DNA from 2 places in the Blautia sp. CAG:237 genome. Region 2 is predicted to be linked to the other one. Evidence: riboswitches for the same ligand, from Rfam matches in the RefSeq annotation. Region 2 holds a riboswitch; the other holds the start of a gene.
What was found. A riboswitch is a leader RNA that binds a small molecule or an ion and turns the genes downstream of it on or off. The one in region 2 is predicted to bind thiamine pyrophosphate.
Positions count from the first base shown of each region.

Region 1: it holds a riboswitch for thiamine pyrophosphate, as region 2 does, so the genes downstream of both, QZL69_RS02735 (energy-coupled thiamine transporter ThiT) here and thiW (energy coupling factor transporter S component ThiW) in region 2, are expected to answer to the same signal.

Region 1 is NZ_FR886689.1:2,577-9,985, reverse strand. It holds gene QZL69_RS02745 (ABC transporter ATP-binding protein) at 1-1,349, shown strand, start outside; gene QZL69_RS02740 (energy-coupling factor transporter transmembrane component T family protein) at 1,339-2,169, shown strand; gene QZL69_RS02735 (energy-coupled thiamine transporter ThiT) at 2,761-3,426, opposite strand; TPP riboswitch at 3,469-3,577, opposite strand; gene QZL69_RS02730 (hypothetical protein) at 3,787-3,987, shown strand; partial or broken gene QZL69_RS14075 (extracellular solute-binding protein) at 3,954-4,199, shown strand; partial or broken gene QZL69_RS14070 (carbohydrate ABC transporter permease) at 4,656-5,156, shown strand; partial or broken gene QZL69_RS14065 (carbohydrate ABC transporter permease) at 5,132-5,284, shown strand; partial or broken gene QZL69_RS13810 (HAMP domain-containing protein) at 5,333-6,700, shown strand; gene QZL69_RS02710 (glycoside hydrolase family 30 beta sandwich domain-containing protein) at 6,677-6,919, shown strand.
Region 2 is NZ_FR886763.1:26,163-33,571, forward strand. It holds gene def (peptide deformylase) at 1-160, opposite strand, end outside; gene priA (replication restart helicase PriA) at 236-2,455, opposite strand; gene QZL69_RS11515 (UDP-N-acetylmuramoyl-L-alanyl-D-glutamate--2,6-diaminopimelate ligase) at 2,452-3,924, opposite strand; TPP riboswitch at 4,083-4,190, shown strand; gene thiW (energy coupling factor transporter S component ThiW) at 4,276-4,785, shown strand; gene QZL69_RS11525 (hydroxyethylthiazole kinase) at 4,789-5,595, shown strand; gene thiD (bifunctional hydroxymethylpyrimidine kinase/phosphomethylpyrimidine kinase) at 5,627-6,436, shown strand; gene thiC (phosphomethylpyrimidine synthase ThiC) at 6,472-7,409, shown strand, end outside.

The DNA.
Region 1 (7,409 bases), on a different contig from region 2:
ATGAAATTACGAGACATGCCGCAGAATTGGTAGGAATCGAGAATCATCTGGATTATGCACCGCATGAACTGTCTGGCGGACAGAAACAGAGAGTCAGCCTTGCAGGAGTCATGGTGGATCAGGTAAAAATCCTTCTGTTTGATGAGCCTCTGGCAAATCTCGATCCGGCCGCCGGTAAACAGGCAATTGAGCTGATCGATGAGATCCAGAAAAAAACAGACACGACGGTTCTGATCATTGAGCATCGTCTGGAAGATGTCCTCTGGAGAAATGTTGACCGTATCGTACTGGTGAACGAGGGAAAAATCCTCGCGGACATGACGCCAGATGAACTTCTTTCTACAAGTCTGCTTGCAGATAACGGAATCCGTGAGCCGCTTTATGTGACTGCCATGCGTTACGCAGGAATTGATATTACAAAAGAGAAGAAACCTGCACACGTAGATTCTGTTGTGCTGGACGATATAGACCGTAAGAAACTTCAGGATTGGTTCGAGGCACAGCCGATTCAGGAAGATGCAGGAGAACGCGAAAAACTCCTGGAAGTCCGCAACTTAAGCTTCGGTTATACGAAAGACCATCAGACACTGCGAAATGTAAGCCTGTCGATCGATAAAGGTGAGATGGTCAGCATTGTGGGACGAAACGGTGCAGGAAAATCAACATTTTCCAAGCTGGTCTGCGGATTTGAAGACCCGGATTCCGGAGAGATTTCCTTCCACGGAAAAGATCTGTTGAAAGAAAATATCCGTCATCGTGCGAAATACATTGGATATGTTATGCAGAATCCAAACCAGATGATCTCCAAGACAATGATCTATGACGAGGTAGCACTGAGCCTTCAGAAATCTGGAATGGCAGAGGCGGAAGTTCACCAGAAAGTAGAAGATACGCTCAAAATCTGCGGGCTTTATCCATTCCGAAACTGGCCGGTATCGGCATTGAGTTTCGGTCAGAAAAAGCGTGTGACGATTGCAAGTGTACTTGTGCAGGACCCGGAACTGATCATCCTGGATGAGCCGACTGCAGGACAGGATTTCAAGCATTATACAGAGATAATGGAGTTTTTGCGTAAGCTCAATGAGCGTGGAGTGACGGTTGTTATGATCACGCATGATATGCATCTGATGCTGGAATATACACCAAGGGCGCTTGTGTTTTCAGATGGACAGCTGATCGCAGACCGCAGAGCTTCTGAAGTACTCTGTGATCCGGAACTGATCGAGCGTGCCGCGCTGAAAGAGACAAGTCTCTTTACACTGGCAAACCACTGCGAGATCACACCGCCGGAGGTATTTGTAGAAAGATTTATCGGAGAAGACAGGGAGGTGAGAAGCCATGGCCGCTAAGACTGTATTAAACTATCTGGACCGCGACAGCGTAGTACACAAGATGACAGGAACTACCAAGCTGGCATTTTTCCTGCTGTTTACGTTCGCAAGCATGATCACTTATAATATCTGGGTGCTGCTGGGGCTTTTTGCAGTTAGTCTTGCAGCGTTTAAGCTCAGCAAGATCAAATACCGCGAAGTGCGGTTTATGATGATCTTTATGCTTGTTTTTTTGCTTTTGAATAATGTGTTTATTTTCCTGTTCGACCCGAATCAGGGAACGAATCTGTATGGAACGAGACATGTGCTTTGTCATTTGTTATGGAGATATGATGTGACCGCGGAGCAGATGTTTTATATGCTGAATATCTCTCTGAAATATTTCGTGGCATTGCCGGTAGCGATTCTGTTTATTTCTGCGACAAACCCGAGTGAGTTTGCAGCGAGTTTGAATAGTATTGGGATTTCTTATAAGGTGGGGTATTCTGTGGCGATCGCACTTCGGTATATTCCGGATATCCAGAGAGATTACCATAGTATCAGCCAGGCGCAGCAGGCTAGGGGTGTGGAACTTGGGAAAAATGAGCACTTTTTTTCCAGGTTGAAGAACTCTGTCAATATTTTGTTGCCACTGATACTGACAAGTCTGAATCGCATTGATACAATTTCCAATGCGATGGAGTTGCGTGGTTTTGGAAAAAATAGGAAACGGACCTGGTATACCAGGAGGCCGTTTGCAAGACGTGATTTTATTGCCCTGGGGCTGGGCGTGGTGCTGTTGATTGTAAGTTTGACTGTAACTATTAAGTTTGGACGGTTTTATAATCCTTTCATATAGTAAGGGTACTAACTTTGCTGGGAATGGAAACTTAAGGTAGTTGGATGGGTGTTGGATTTACTGGGAAAACGGAAATTAAGGGTATTGGGATGACTGGTAGAAGAGTAAGTATATATTGGATCAAGAGAAATTTAGGTGGAAAATGGCCTGTAGAAGAGTAAGGTGTCTGGGAGTCCATAGAGCGACCGAAAATAGATGGTTTGAATTGCAATCATTTCTACTCAGGTCAATACAAGCTTTAAAATTAGATGCTGCAGCCCCTGGAATCTTGATTTACGACCAATAAACCAATAGTATGCTAAAATGGCAGGACATCTTCTCCATATAAAAGAGAAGAATCCTGCCATTCTTACATATTGCGATATCATTCATACGAAAGTCTTCTGACCTGAAACACCAAGAGAATTTTTCAAAGGGTACTACATAAGAAAAAATTCCCGTCAAACACCCAGCCCAGGGGTGGCGAGGGGACGGGCGACGTCCCTTCGCGATTTTCTTACATTCCAAATGTAAAACAAATCCCCCAGGGTACACACCCTGAAAAAACCAAATGTCAATGAAATTAACAGGTCAAAGGGCAGTCCCCTTTAATTACTGAATTGCAGCCTTCTTAACCTGCACCAGTGCCTTCGCCACCGCCGGAATAGAAATCACAATTACAGTAATAATAGCTTCTGCAACCAGATAGCTATAATTATACACAATAGGATAAACCGCAGTCAGAGATTTCGGGAAATTTTCCGGCATATAACTCATCCAATACAGATATCCCCCAAGTGCATGAAACGCACCCCTTGCGATAACCGCCGCAATATATCCCTTAAGCAGTCCATGGCTCTGCTTTGCAAAAAATCCCGCAACGCCAAGTGCAGCAAACGCAAGAATATAATCACAGCAAACCTGGAAGAAGGAAAGTACATATGGCTCCTGGATAAACTGCAGGATTCCATAAGCAAGACCGACAGTAATACCGGTTCCAACACCATACCAGTTAGCAACCAGTACAATGAACAGCATACTGCAAAGAGTAACACTTCCACCCCACGGCAGAGTAAAAATCTTCAGATAAGAAGTAACAAAAGCAAGCGCCATTGCCACAGCACAGAACACAAGCTGCCTTGTAGTAAGCTTCTGTTTCTCTGAATGCTTGCCTGCAAAATAGATCGCAGCCAGAAACAGAACGATTCCGGCGATGATCGCGATGGCATATCCGGCTGTAGTCAGCCCGCCGTCACTTGTAACCATAAAGTTAAACATAAAATAAGACCTCCCTCGTCTTCGATTGAAAACAAAGGAGATCATAAATCTCATCTAACGCATCCCTACGCTGGCATTATCCAAATCAGGTTATGGGTCGAAGTTGAAAACTTCCTCTCAGCCTGTCATACAAGCTCCCCTGTTATCAATCCGTATGTAAATTAAAAATCATCTGAATCTCCAGATATGCTCATTATAAACAAATGAAAGGGCAACGTCAAGTTTCAAAAATTTTCCACTTTTTTAAAAAGTTACTATCTGTAAACTCACCCTTTTCAATGGTAGAATTCTATCATCAGATAAAACAAACGGCCGTAACAAAAAACAACTATTTTGCATGTATCAGGGAGGAAAAATAATATGAAACGTAAAGTGGTAGCAGCGGGAATGGCAGCGATGATGACATTTTCAGTGATGGCAGGAACAGGCGCAACGATCGTAAAAGCAGATGACGAAGTGACCTTAAAGGTCTTCTCAAACCTTCCGGACCGTAAAAACGGACAGGGACTTGTAGAGCAGATGATTATATGGAAGAAAATCCAAATGTCACCATCGAAGTAGAAGCACTCGATGAGGAAGCCTACAAGACAAAATTCAAAGCCTATTCCATGGAAGGCATGCCGGATGTTGTAAGCATCTGGGGACAGCCGGCTTTCCTTGACGAAGTTCTTGACGCAGGAGTTCTTGCGGAACTGAATCAGGATGATTACAAAGACTACGGATTCATTTCCGGTTCCCTTGACGGATTTATGAAAGACGGAAAACTTTATGGACTTCCAAGAAACACAGACGTAGCAGGATTCTACTACAATCAGAAAATGTTCGAAGACAACGGCTGGGAAGCATCCATGGCACTGAATGAAGATATCCCGGAGGAAATCCGTACAAATATCCGCGTATTTACCATGCTGGTGATTGACGGCGGCAAGGGAACAGCAACTGACATTGCTGCATGGAACGGCGGCGGATATGCAGTTTCTGCTGATTCCGAAGTCAAAGAAGAAGCTGTAAAATTCCTCAATTACATGTACCAGCCAGACAAACTTTCCAAATATGGATGGGAAAACGGTGTAGGAATGTCTGCACAGGATCAGAGCGCATACATGACCGGAGATGAAACAGAACTCCAGATGCAGTTTGTAGACGCAGTCAACAATGCAACAAGCGTATCCGGTACCCCGATCAACGACTGTGGACCGTCTGCATTCAAGACAAGCATTGAAAGCGAGATCCAGAGCGTATCAAACAGAAGCATCAGCCTCGTACTTCCGGGACTTTTGTTATTCTTTTTTGCAATCCTCGCACCGATCTGTCTGAGTGTGTACTACGGATTTACGGAATATTCCGGAATGGGAACAGCGACCTTCATCGGAATGGAAAACTACAAAAAACTGATGACCGACAATGTAATCTGGTCCGTACTGATAGTACTGATCTGGCACGGCTTTGGATGGGGCATGCTGATCTATTACACAGGGTTCAAAAACATCGACCCGGTTCTCTATGAAGCAGCAACGATCGACGGAGCAGACCAGAAAACGACTTTCCTCAAGATCACACTTCCACTGATGAAACCGGTCATTCAGGTAAACGTGACCATGGCAGTCATCTCCGCATTAAAACAGATGGAGACAGTCTATCTTCTCACAAACGGCGGACCTGGAAACAGCACACAGTTTGCGGCAAACTATCTGTATCAGCAGGCATTCAGATCTTTCCGCTGGTATGGCTGGTTGATTTTTCACTCGCAAGCAGCACGGAAATGTTTACAAGCGGACTTCTCATCATCCCGCAGAAGATCCAGTGGGGAAATTATGTCAAAGCATTTGTAGACGGACACTTCCTATTATATCTCAAGACCATCGCGATCTATCCGGAAAACGGCATCCGCCCGTATCTTCGCTGTATGGACGGAAGCACCTATATCAATGACCTGGATGTGGTGCGGAGTACGGATATTTATGGGGAAACCCTGGCAAGCAAAAATGGCATGGTGTGGAAAAGTGTTCCGAAAGGCAACGGCGATACGTATCTTACCAATCGTTCTGATAAGATCGTGCTCTATCGTGAGATTTTTGATCTGACGCAGAAAAAAACGCTGGGCTATATCGCAATCGGTGTCAGCCAGGAATATTTCCAGAATCTGTGCCAGAATATCACCAAAAATGAAAAAGAGAGCGTCCTCATCCTGGACAAAAACGGCGGAGAGCTTGTCAAGACGGGAACTCTTCCGGAGAAACTGGAAGATTATCTGACGGGCGAAGATTTTATCCAGCAGAATTATAAAGAACGTGAGAAACATTTTACTTACGGAGATCATGAAGTGATCTGCACACAGACGGACAAAAACTCCAGTATTGTCTGCAAAGTCGTCCCGGCATATGGTCTGCAGATGCAGGTGCAGGATATCGCCTATATGCCGTTGATCTTGCTGATCGGTATGCTGATCGGACTGATGCCGCTTTTGATGATCATTTCAAATCTGGTGACCAAGCCGCTGCGCAGGCTGTGCGAAGCGATCAATGAATTTTCTACCGGTGATTTTGAGCAGCAGGTAGAGGTCATGACACACGATGAAGTAGGAGAAGTGGCGGAATGTTTTAACAAGACCACCGGAGAGCGAAATCACGGCGGCAAGCTGAAACCGGAATACCGCAAACGCTGGGCAGAATATATCTGCCGATATATCGAAGAATACAGGAACAGAGGCTATCACGTCACCAAACTGACGATGCAGAACGAGCCAAAAGCAGTTCAGACCTGGGATTCCTGCATTTATACAGCAGAAGAGCAGAAAGAATTTCTCCGGGATTATCTCTGACCGTCACTTAAAGCACACGGCCTGGATGACATCGGGATTTATCTGTGGGATCACAACAAAGAGCGTGTTTTTGAATGGGCAGAGACGATCATTGATACAGAGACGACCAGTATGATCCGTGGAATGGCATTTCACTGGTACAGTGGAGATCATTTCGAAGCACTGCGCATGATCCGTGAGAAGTACCCGGACAAGCAGCTCCTTCTCTCAGAAGCCTGCATTGAATACAGCAAGTTTTCTGCAGACGATTATCTGAACAATGCACAGAAATATGCCTACGACATGATGGAAAATCTCAACGAAGGGATGAACACCTTCCTCGACTGGAACCTGATCCTGAACGAAGAGGGCGGTCCGAACCATGTAGGAAACTTCTGTGATGCGCCATACCTCTTTGACCGTGACAGTAAAGAACTTAAAGAAAGCAATATCCTCGGCTATCTCTGGCATTTCACCCATTTCCTTGAGCCGGGAGCAGTCCGAATCGGCGTGAGCAGATACACCGACAAACTTGAAGTAACAGCCTTCGAAAAAGATGACAAGATCACCTTCGTCATCCTGAACCGGACCGATGAAGAACTCACAGCACATATCCGCCTCGGAGAATACTGTACAGAGATTACTGTTCAGCCGAAGTCCATCGGGTCCGGCGTGATGACGGAGTGGAAATAAATTAATAGTTGACATTTCGATAACTATGGCATATGCTAATAATAGCTAAGAAGTGAGGATAAACTTCCATAAGGCAAAACGAAAACCCCCAGAGTTGCCGCTCTGGGGGTTTTCTTGCTCGTTAACGGTGAGCTGTTCCGTTTAGGCTGTTGCTGCCTATCGTCTTCCGCTCAGCCATTTGCATATGTAGTAGCTAGCTACGTTTGCTAACACGGAGACAAGAAATGAGGATAAAAATTCTTCCATAAGATTCACATCCTTCCTGCTGGAGGGTCGGCAGCATTTATAGTATAACACAAAGAAGAACAAAATGGGCGTAAAATATAAAATGTTTAGTACTGAAATATCAAAATGTAATCTTTAACGTTTTCAAGTTTTTTGACTTTAAACCCCAAAAGCACTTGTGTTTACAGGTTACTATGAGCTATACTGAAATGGTATCTGTCCGGAGCCTTATGTTTCGGGCGTATGTGAAAATTGGGAGAGGGTT
Region 2 (7,409 bases):
TTCCGACCTGCGGTGCTGCAAGTCCTACTCCCATCGCTTCATACATGGTATCAAGCATGTCATCTACTAAAGTTACGATCTTTGGTGTAACTTCCTTTACCGGTTTGCTTACCTTTCTCAGTACCGGATCTCCTTCTGTTCTGATTGTTCTGAGTGCCATTTCTTTCTTCCTTTCTTTTGTCCTTTATATATTAGTGTACTGTATCACTCACATTTCGCAGAATGACGCAGTACACTAGCTGTAATCAAACTGTATATATAATTTCCGGAAACCGGAATTTACTTCGATATATTTTTCTGCTTTATCCTTGATGTCCATCAGCACACGTTCTTCCTGATGTTTCAGGTAGATGACCTTGTGGTAGACATCGTTGATCTTCCCGACGGATGCATAGGCAGGACCGATCACGTGAAGGTGGTATTTTTCCCCGATCCGTTCTACGAATCGTCCGAGATAATCCATGCCCTGGCTCAAAAGTTCCTCATCTTCTCCCGCAGCAAGGATCGACAGCATATGTGCCGCCGGCGGATAATCCATCAGAAGACGGTAGCTCATCTCCTCGCGGTAAAAAGCTTCATAATCCTGGGTTGCCGCGGTCTGGATACTGTAATGTTCCGGATGGTATGTCTGGATCACTGCCTCTCCCGGCTTATTGCCCCGTCCAGACCTTCCGACTGCCTGAGTCAGAAGCTGAAATGTCCTCTCTGCACAGCGATAATCGGCCGCATTCAGAGAAAGGTCAGCCGCCACTGCACCAACCAGAGTCACATCCGGAAAGTCGTGTCCCTTGACGATCATCTGGGTTCCCACCAGGATATCCGCTTCATGGGCGGCAAAAGATGACAGGATCTGCTCATAACTTCCTTTATTTCTTGTAGTGTCGTAATCCATGCGGAGAACACGGGCTTTCGGAAAAGTCTTGTGAAGGACCTGTTCGATCTGCTGTGTTCCCGCTTTGAAACCGCCGATATAAGGCGAACCACAGGACGGACACTGCTCCACACGCGGTCTCTCATAGCCACAGTAGTGGCAGACCAGCTTTCCATTGTTATGTTCTGTCAGTGCGACATCGCAGTGTGGACACTTAAGAGCCTCCCCACAGGAACGGCAGGAAACAAAGCCCGCGTACCCGCGCCTGTTCAGGAACAGGATGGACTGTTCATTATTTCTCAGACGTTTCTCCAGGGAACCCTTCAGTTTACGGCTCAGGATCGAACGGTTCCCTGCTTTTAATTCTTCCCTGAGATCCACAACCGATACTTCCGGAAGCGGACGATCCTCAAAGCGGGCCGTCAGCTTCGTCAGCAGATATTCGCCGGAAACCGCCCTGCTGTATGCTTCCAGGGACGGCGTCGCTGAACCAAGGACCACATGTGCACCTTCCTGCGCTGCCCTCTGCACAGCCACCTCTCTCGCATGATAACGTGGACTGTTCTCACTCTTATAAGTCTGCTCATGTTCCTCATCAATTATGATAAGTCCCAGGTTGGAAAAAGGTGTAAAAAGAGCGGAACGCGGTCCCACCATGATCTGGATTTCTCCGCGCTTTGCTCTTCGAAACTGGTCATACCGCTCACCCATGGACAATCGTGAATTCAGGACCGAAACCTTGTCTCCAAACCATCCATAAAATCTGCGTACTGTCTGGTATGTCAGGGAAATCTCCGGGATTAGTACGATCACCTGTTTTCCCTGTGCTACTACCTGCTCGATCAGTTTCATATAAACCTGCGTCTTGCCGCTTCCGGTGACACCGTGGATCAATACCGGACGCGGAGTTTCCTTCTGCCATTCCTCCTGAATCTGGCAAAGGACTTCCTGCTGTGCCTCAGTAAGACTTGACAGTTTCTCCCTTGGGATCGAACCTTCCTCTATCGGAATGCGGTAAATTTCATCCTGCTGGATATGGACAAGTCCCTGCTCAACGAGAGGTGCGATCACTGCCGCAGTCATGCCCAGTTCTTTCGAAGCTCTGGTATAGTCAAGTTTCGGTTCCTCGCAGAGTGCCCGAAGAAGTCTCGCTCTCGCTTTACATCTGCCTTTTTCGAGATTTTGTGCAAGGGCAAGGGCTTCTTCTCTGTCAATATTGAGAAGAACATAGCGTTTTTCTTTGGATTTGACTTTTTCTCTTACTGGAAGGACCGTCTTGAGTGCCTGTGCCATCGTGGAACCATATCGTTCTTTCATCCATGCAGCAAGGGCGATCAGTTTTTCCTCTGTTGTTTCCTCGCTGCTGCAGATTTCCTTAAACGGTTTGATCTTTACCGGGGCCAGCTTGGGCTCCCGGGAAAGTCCGATCACATAACCTCTGCGCTCATGATTTCCATTTCCAAAAGGAATGGATACCACCATTCCTATATGGATCTGGCTTTCCAGTTCCTGCGGAACGCGGTACTGAAAACTCCGATCCAGTTTCTCATGGGAAATATCTACAATGATATCTGCATACATCATTGATCTTTTTCCTGATCCTCCTTCAGAATCTCTGCGATCAGAACTCTTTCATCCATAGGATACTTCTTTCCTTTGATCTCCTGGTAATCTTCATGTCCCTTTCCGGCAAGGACAATGATATCGCCCGGCTCTCCATGATGGATCGCATAGGCGATCGCTTCCTTACGGTCACAGATCTCTACGTATTTGCCGTTTGTTTTGGCAATTCCTGTCTTGATGTCGTCGATGATCGCCTGTGGCTCCTCGAATCTCGGGTTGTCTGAAGTAATGATAGTCAGATCTGCCATTCTTCCGGAAACCTCACCCATTTCATAACGACGGGATTTTGCACGGTTTCCTCCACAGCCGAACAGGCACACCAGTCTGTGCGGATGATATTCTCTCAGAGTTGTGAGAAGACTCTCCAGCGCCATCGCATTGTGTGCATAGTCGATCATCAGAGTAAACTCATCGGATACCTTGATCATCTCGATACGCCCTTTGACTCTCGCTACTTTGAGAGCTTTGATGATGTTTTCCTGGGAAACCTTGAAATGACGGCAGATGGCGATCGCAGTCAGGGAATTGTAAATGCTGAATTTACCTGGAATATCGATTTCTACCGGGAAGTCCATAAGACCTTTGACATGGTAGGAAATTCCCAGATATCCCTTGCCGCCGACCATATGTGCATCTTCTGCGCGAAGGTCTGCCTCCGGTGAAAATCCATAAGTCTCCAGATTGCAGGTATGGCCTTCGATAATCTTCTCAAAGTGCTCATCATCGCGGTTTACGATGCCGACTTTGCACTGGCGGAGAAGCATGGATTTGCAGGCAAGATAATGTGCGAAATCTCTGTGCTCGTTCGGTCCGATATGATCGGGTTCGATATTTGTAAAGATACCGTAGTCAAAAACAAAGCCCTGTGTTCTGTGAAGCATCAGTCCCTGTGAAGAAACTTCCATTACTACACAGTCACATCCTGCATCTACCATCTTGCGGAAATATTTCTGAACGACAAAAGATTCCGGAGTTGTGTTGGCTGCCGGGATCACCTCGTCACCGATGATCGCCTCGATGGTTCCGATCAGGCCGACTTTGTATCCGGCGTTTTCAAGGATGGATTTGACCATGTAGGTGGTTGTGGTCTTTCCTTTGGTTCCTGTGATTCCGATGGTCTTGAGCTGTTCTGCCGGATGTCCGAAATATGCGGCAGAAATGAACGCCATTGCATAGCGTGTATCTTCTACCTTGATCACAGTGACATCCTGCGGTGCTTCCACATCGTCCTGGACTACCAGTGTCTTTGCTCCTTTCGCAACTACATCCGGTACAAATTTATGTCCGTCCACAACTGCACCTTTGATACAGATGAACAGAGAATTCTCGATCACTTTGCGGGAATCATACTCTACAGTACTGACTTCCTGCTCCACGCTGCCCTGGCAGCAGGTATATTCCAATCTCTCTAATAATGATGAAACTTTCATATTTATTCTGATCCTCCTCACTTCGGGATATACTCCATTATAGGATATCACAGGTCGAAGTCTTTTTCAATGTCCGGTCTGTGTCCGTTTTTTATAAAAAGCGGTCCGAATTTTTTCTTGTCATATCCTGTAATGGGCTGTATAATAGTAGCGTAAAATATATGAAACAGGGGAGCTGGCTGAAGCTGGCTGAGAGGAAACTGACTGGTTTCGACCCATAACCTGATTTGGATAATGCCAACGTAGGGAAATACCGAAGATTTTTCAGGAGAATTTCCCCGCGGATTTCTCCTTTTTTTGCGCTAATTTTTCAGACCAGATGTTTCATAATTAACAAAGGAGGTCAAACCAATGTCAAAGAGCAATACACATGCCGCACAGAAGCTCGCCGTTGCCGGTGTACTGACAGCAGCAGCCGTAGTTGGAAGCTTCTTAAGTGTTCCGGTTGCCGGAAGCAAATGTGCTCCGGTACAGCATATGGTCAATGTATTCTCTGCCGTCCTTCTCGGACCGTGGTGGGGGATCGGCATTGCATTCTGTGCAAGCCTGATCCGAAATCTGCTCGGGATCGGAAGTTTTCTTGCTTTTCCGGGAAGCATGGTCGGAGCCCTGTGCTGTGGACTTATGTACCATTTCACCAGAAAATTAAGTCTCACCTGTGCTGCGGAAGCACTTGGAACCGGCGTTCTCGGCGGACTTGCCGCTTACCCGGTTGCACGTTTCGCTATGGGACTTGCCCCTGCCGGATTTACGGTATACATGATCCCGTTCTTTATCTCCACTCTGGCAGGCAGCATCCTCGCCTATGTGCTTCTCCGCATCTTCGAGAAAAGCCAGGTGCTTGACACAGTAATGAGGTAATTTATGGAAAGAAACGAAATTCTGGCTGCGATCCTTAGGAAACAACCAAAGATCCACTGTCTGACCAATCCGGTCACGATGAATGATGTTGCAAACATCCTTCTCGCTGCCGGCGGAAGTGCCGTGATGGCGCAGGATGAACAGGAGGCTGCTGAGATCACTACTTTCTGTCAGGGAACCCTTCTCAACACCGGTGTCCCTGATGAAGCCAAGATCCGGGCGTGCATCCTTGCCGGGAAACGTGCCAATCAGCTTGGTCATCCTGTTGTTCTCGATCCGGTCGGTGTGGGCGGAAGTTCTTTTCGCCGGAGAGAACTCCGGAAGCTTCTGGATCATGTGCATCCGGCTGTGGTCCGCTGCAATCAGGAAGAAGCGGCTGTACTCTGTTCTTTTCATTCGGAACAGGAAACACATTTTTCCCACGGCGGCGTGGAAAGCAGCCTGCATATGGATGCGCAGAACCTGACACAACTCGCGCGGACTGCTTCCAGACTTTATAACTGCACCTTTTTTATTACAGGAAAAACAGATGTCGTATCAGACGGCGAACAGACCATTTTGCTTAGTGGCGGCGATCCAAGGCTCTGCCGGATCACGGGCGGCGGCTGCATGCTCTCTGCCCTGTGTGCCCTGTTCTGTTGCAGCGAAGCATCTGCCTTCGAGGCAGCGTCCACGGCCGGTCAGCTCTGGAAGGAAATTTCAGAGGAAGCCGGAAGACATACAGATCAGAATAGCGGCGGCATCGGACAGTTCCACATGTCACTCATGGATATGACCGAGCAGAAAATATTTTTTTCCGCTCGTTTATAAAAAAATTATTTGCAACAGGAGGAGAACCACTATGAAAAAGAAAACAGTACTGACTATCGCAGGAAGCGATTCCAGCGGCGGCGCAGGCATTCAGGCGGATATCAAGGCGATCACCATGAACGGTGTCTACGCTTCCAGTGTGATCACTGCCCTGACTGCCCAGAACACTACCGGAGTATATGGGATTCTGGAAACACCGGCTGATTTTATCGCCGCACAGATGGATGCCGTATTTTCTGATATTTTCCCGGATGCCGTCAAGATCGGCATGCTTCCGTCCCCGGAGGCTATGGAATGTGTTGCTGCCAAACTCCGCCAGTACAAACCGGAACATATTGTCCTGGATCCGGTCATGGTGTCTACAAGCGGACATCGTCTGATGGAACCGGAAGCCGAAGAAACACTCAAGGCAGAACTTTTCCCGCTGGCAGAGCTCATCACACCGAATATCCCGGAGGCTGAGGTTCTGACCGGACTTCTCATCAATGATGACAGTTCCATGGAACACGCATGCCGGGAGCTTTTTGCAAGATTCCACTGTGCGATTCTTCTCAAAAGCGGACACAGAACCGACCATGCAAACGATCTCCTCTACACCGGAGACGAAACGCTCTGGATCAAAGGTGAACGTATTGACAATCCGAATTCACACGGAACAGGCTGCACGCTTTCCAGCACGATCGCAGCCACTCTCGCCAAGGGATATTCCCTCGGTGATTCTGTTGCCAAAGCCAAGGAATATCTTACAGAAGCACTCCGGGTAAACCTTGATCTCGGAAATGGTCACGGACCGGTAGACCATGCCCTCGGTGGACAGCATACTTCTTATTTTTACAATTAAACACTTTTAAATTTTACATAAACAGGAGGAAACTTATGACTCAGTATACAACTCAGATGGATGCCGCAAGAAAAGGCATCGTAACACCACAGATCAAAACCGTTGCAGAAAAGGAACACATGCCTGTAGAAAAAATGATGCAGCTCGTAGCAGAAGGTAAGGTTGCCATCTGTGCGAACAAACACCACACCTGCCTGAACCCGGAAGGTGTCGGAAGCATGCTCCGCACCAAGATCAATGTAAACCTTGGTGTATCCAGAGACTGCAAGGATTATGACATTGAAATGCAGAAAGTCATGAAAGCCGTAGACCTCGGTGCTGAAGCGATCATGGACCTCTCCAGCCATGGAAACACACAGCCATTCCGTCAGAAACTGACACATGAATGTCCGGCAATGATCGGAACTGTTCCGGTATATGACAGTGTCATCCACTATCAGAGAGACCTCTCTGAACTGACTGCTCATGATTTCATCGATGTGATCCGTCTGCACGCAGAAGATGGCGTTGACTTCGTTACTCTTCACTGTGGAATCACCCGCAAGACTATCGAACAGATCAAGAAGCACAAACGTAAAATGAATATCGTAAGCCGTGGCGGAAGCCTTGTCTTCGCATGGATGAGCATGACCGGCGAAGAAAACCCGTTCTATGAATACTTCGATGAGATCCTTGATATCTGTGAAGAGCATGACGTGACGATCTCCCTCGGAGATGCCTGCCGTCCGGGATGCCTTGCTGACGCTACTGATGTATGCCAGATCGAGGAGCTTGTCCGTCTTGGTGAACTCACCAAACGCGCATGGGATCACAACGTACAGGTTATGGTCGAGGGACCGGGACACGTTCCTCTCGATCAGGTTGCAGCCAACATGAAAGTACAGCAGACTATCTGCATGGGTGCTCCATTCTATGTACTTGGACCTCTCGTTACAGATATCGCACCTGGCTATGACCACATCACAGCAGCGAT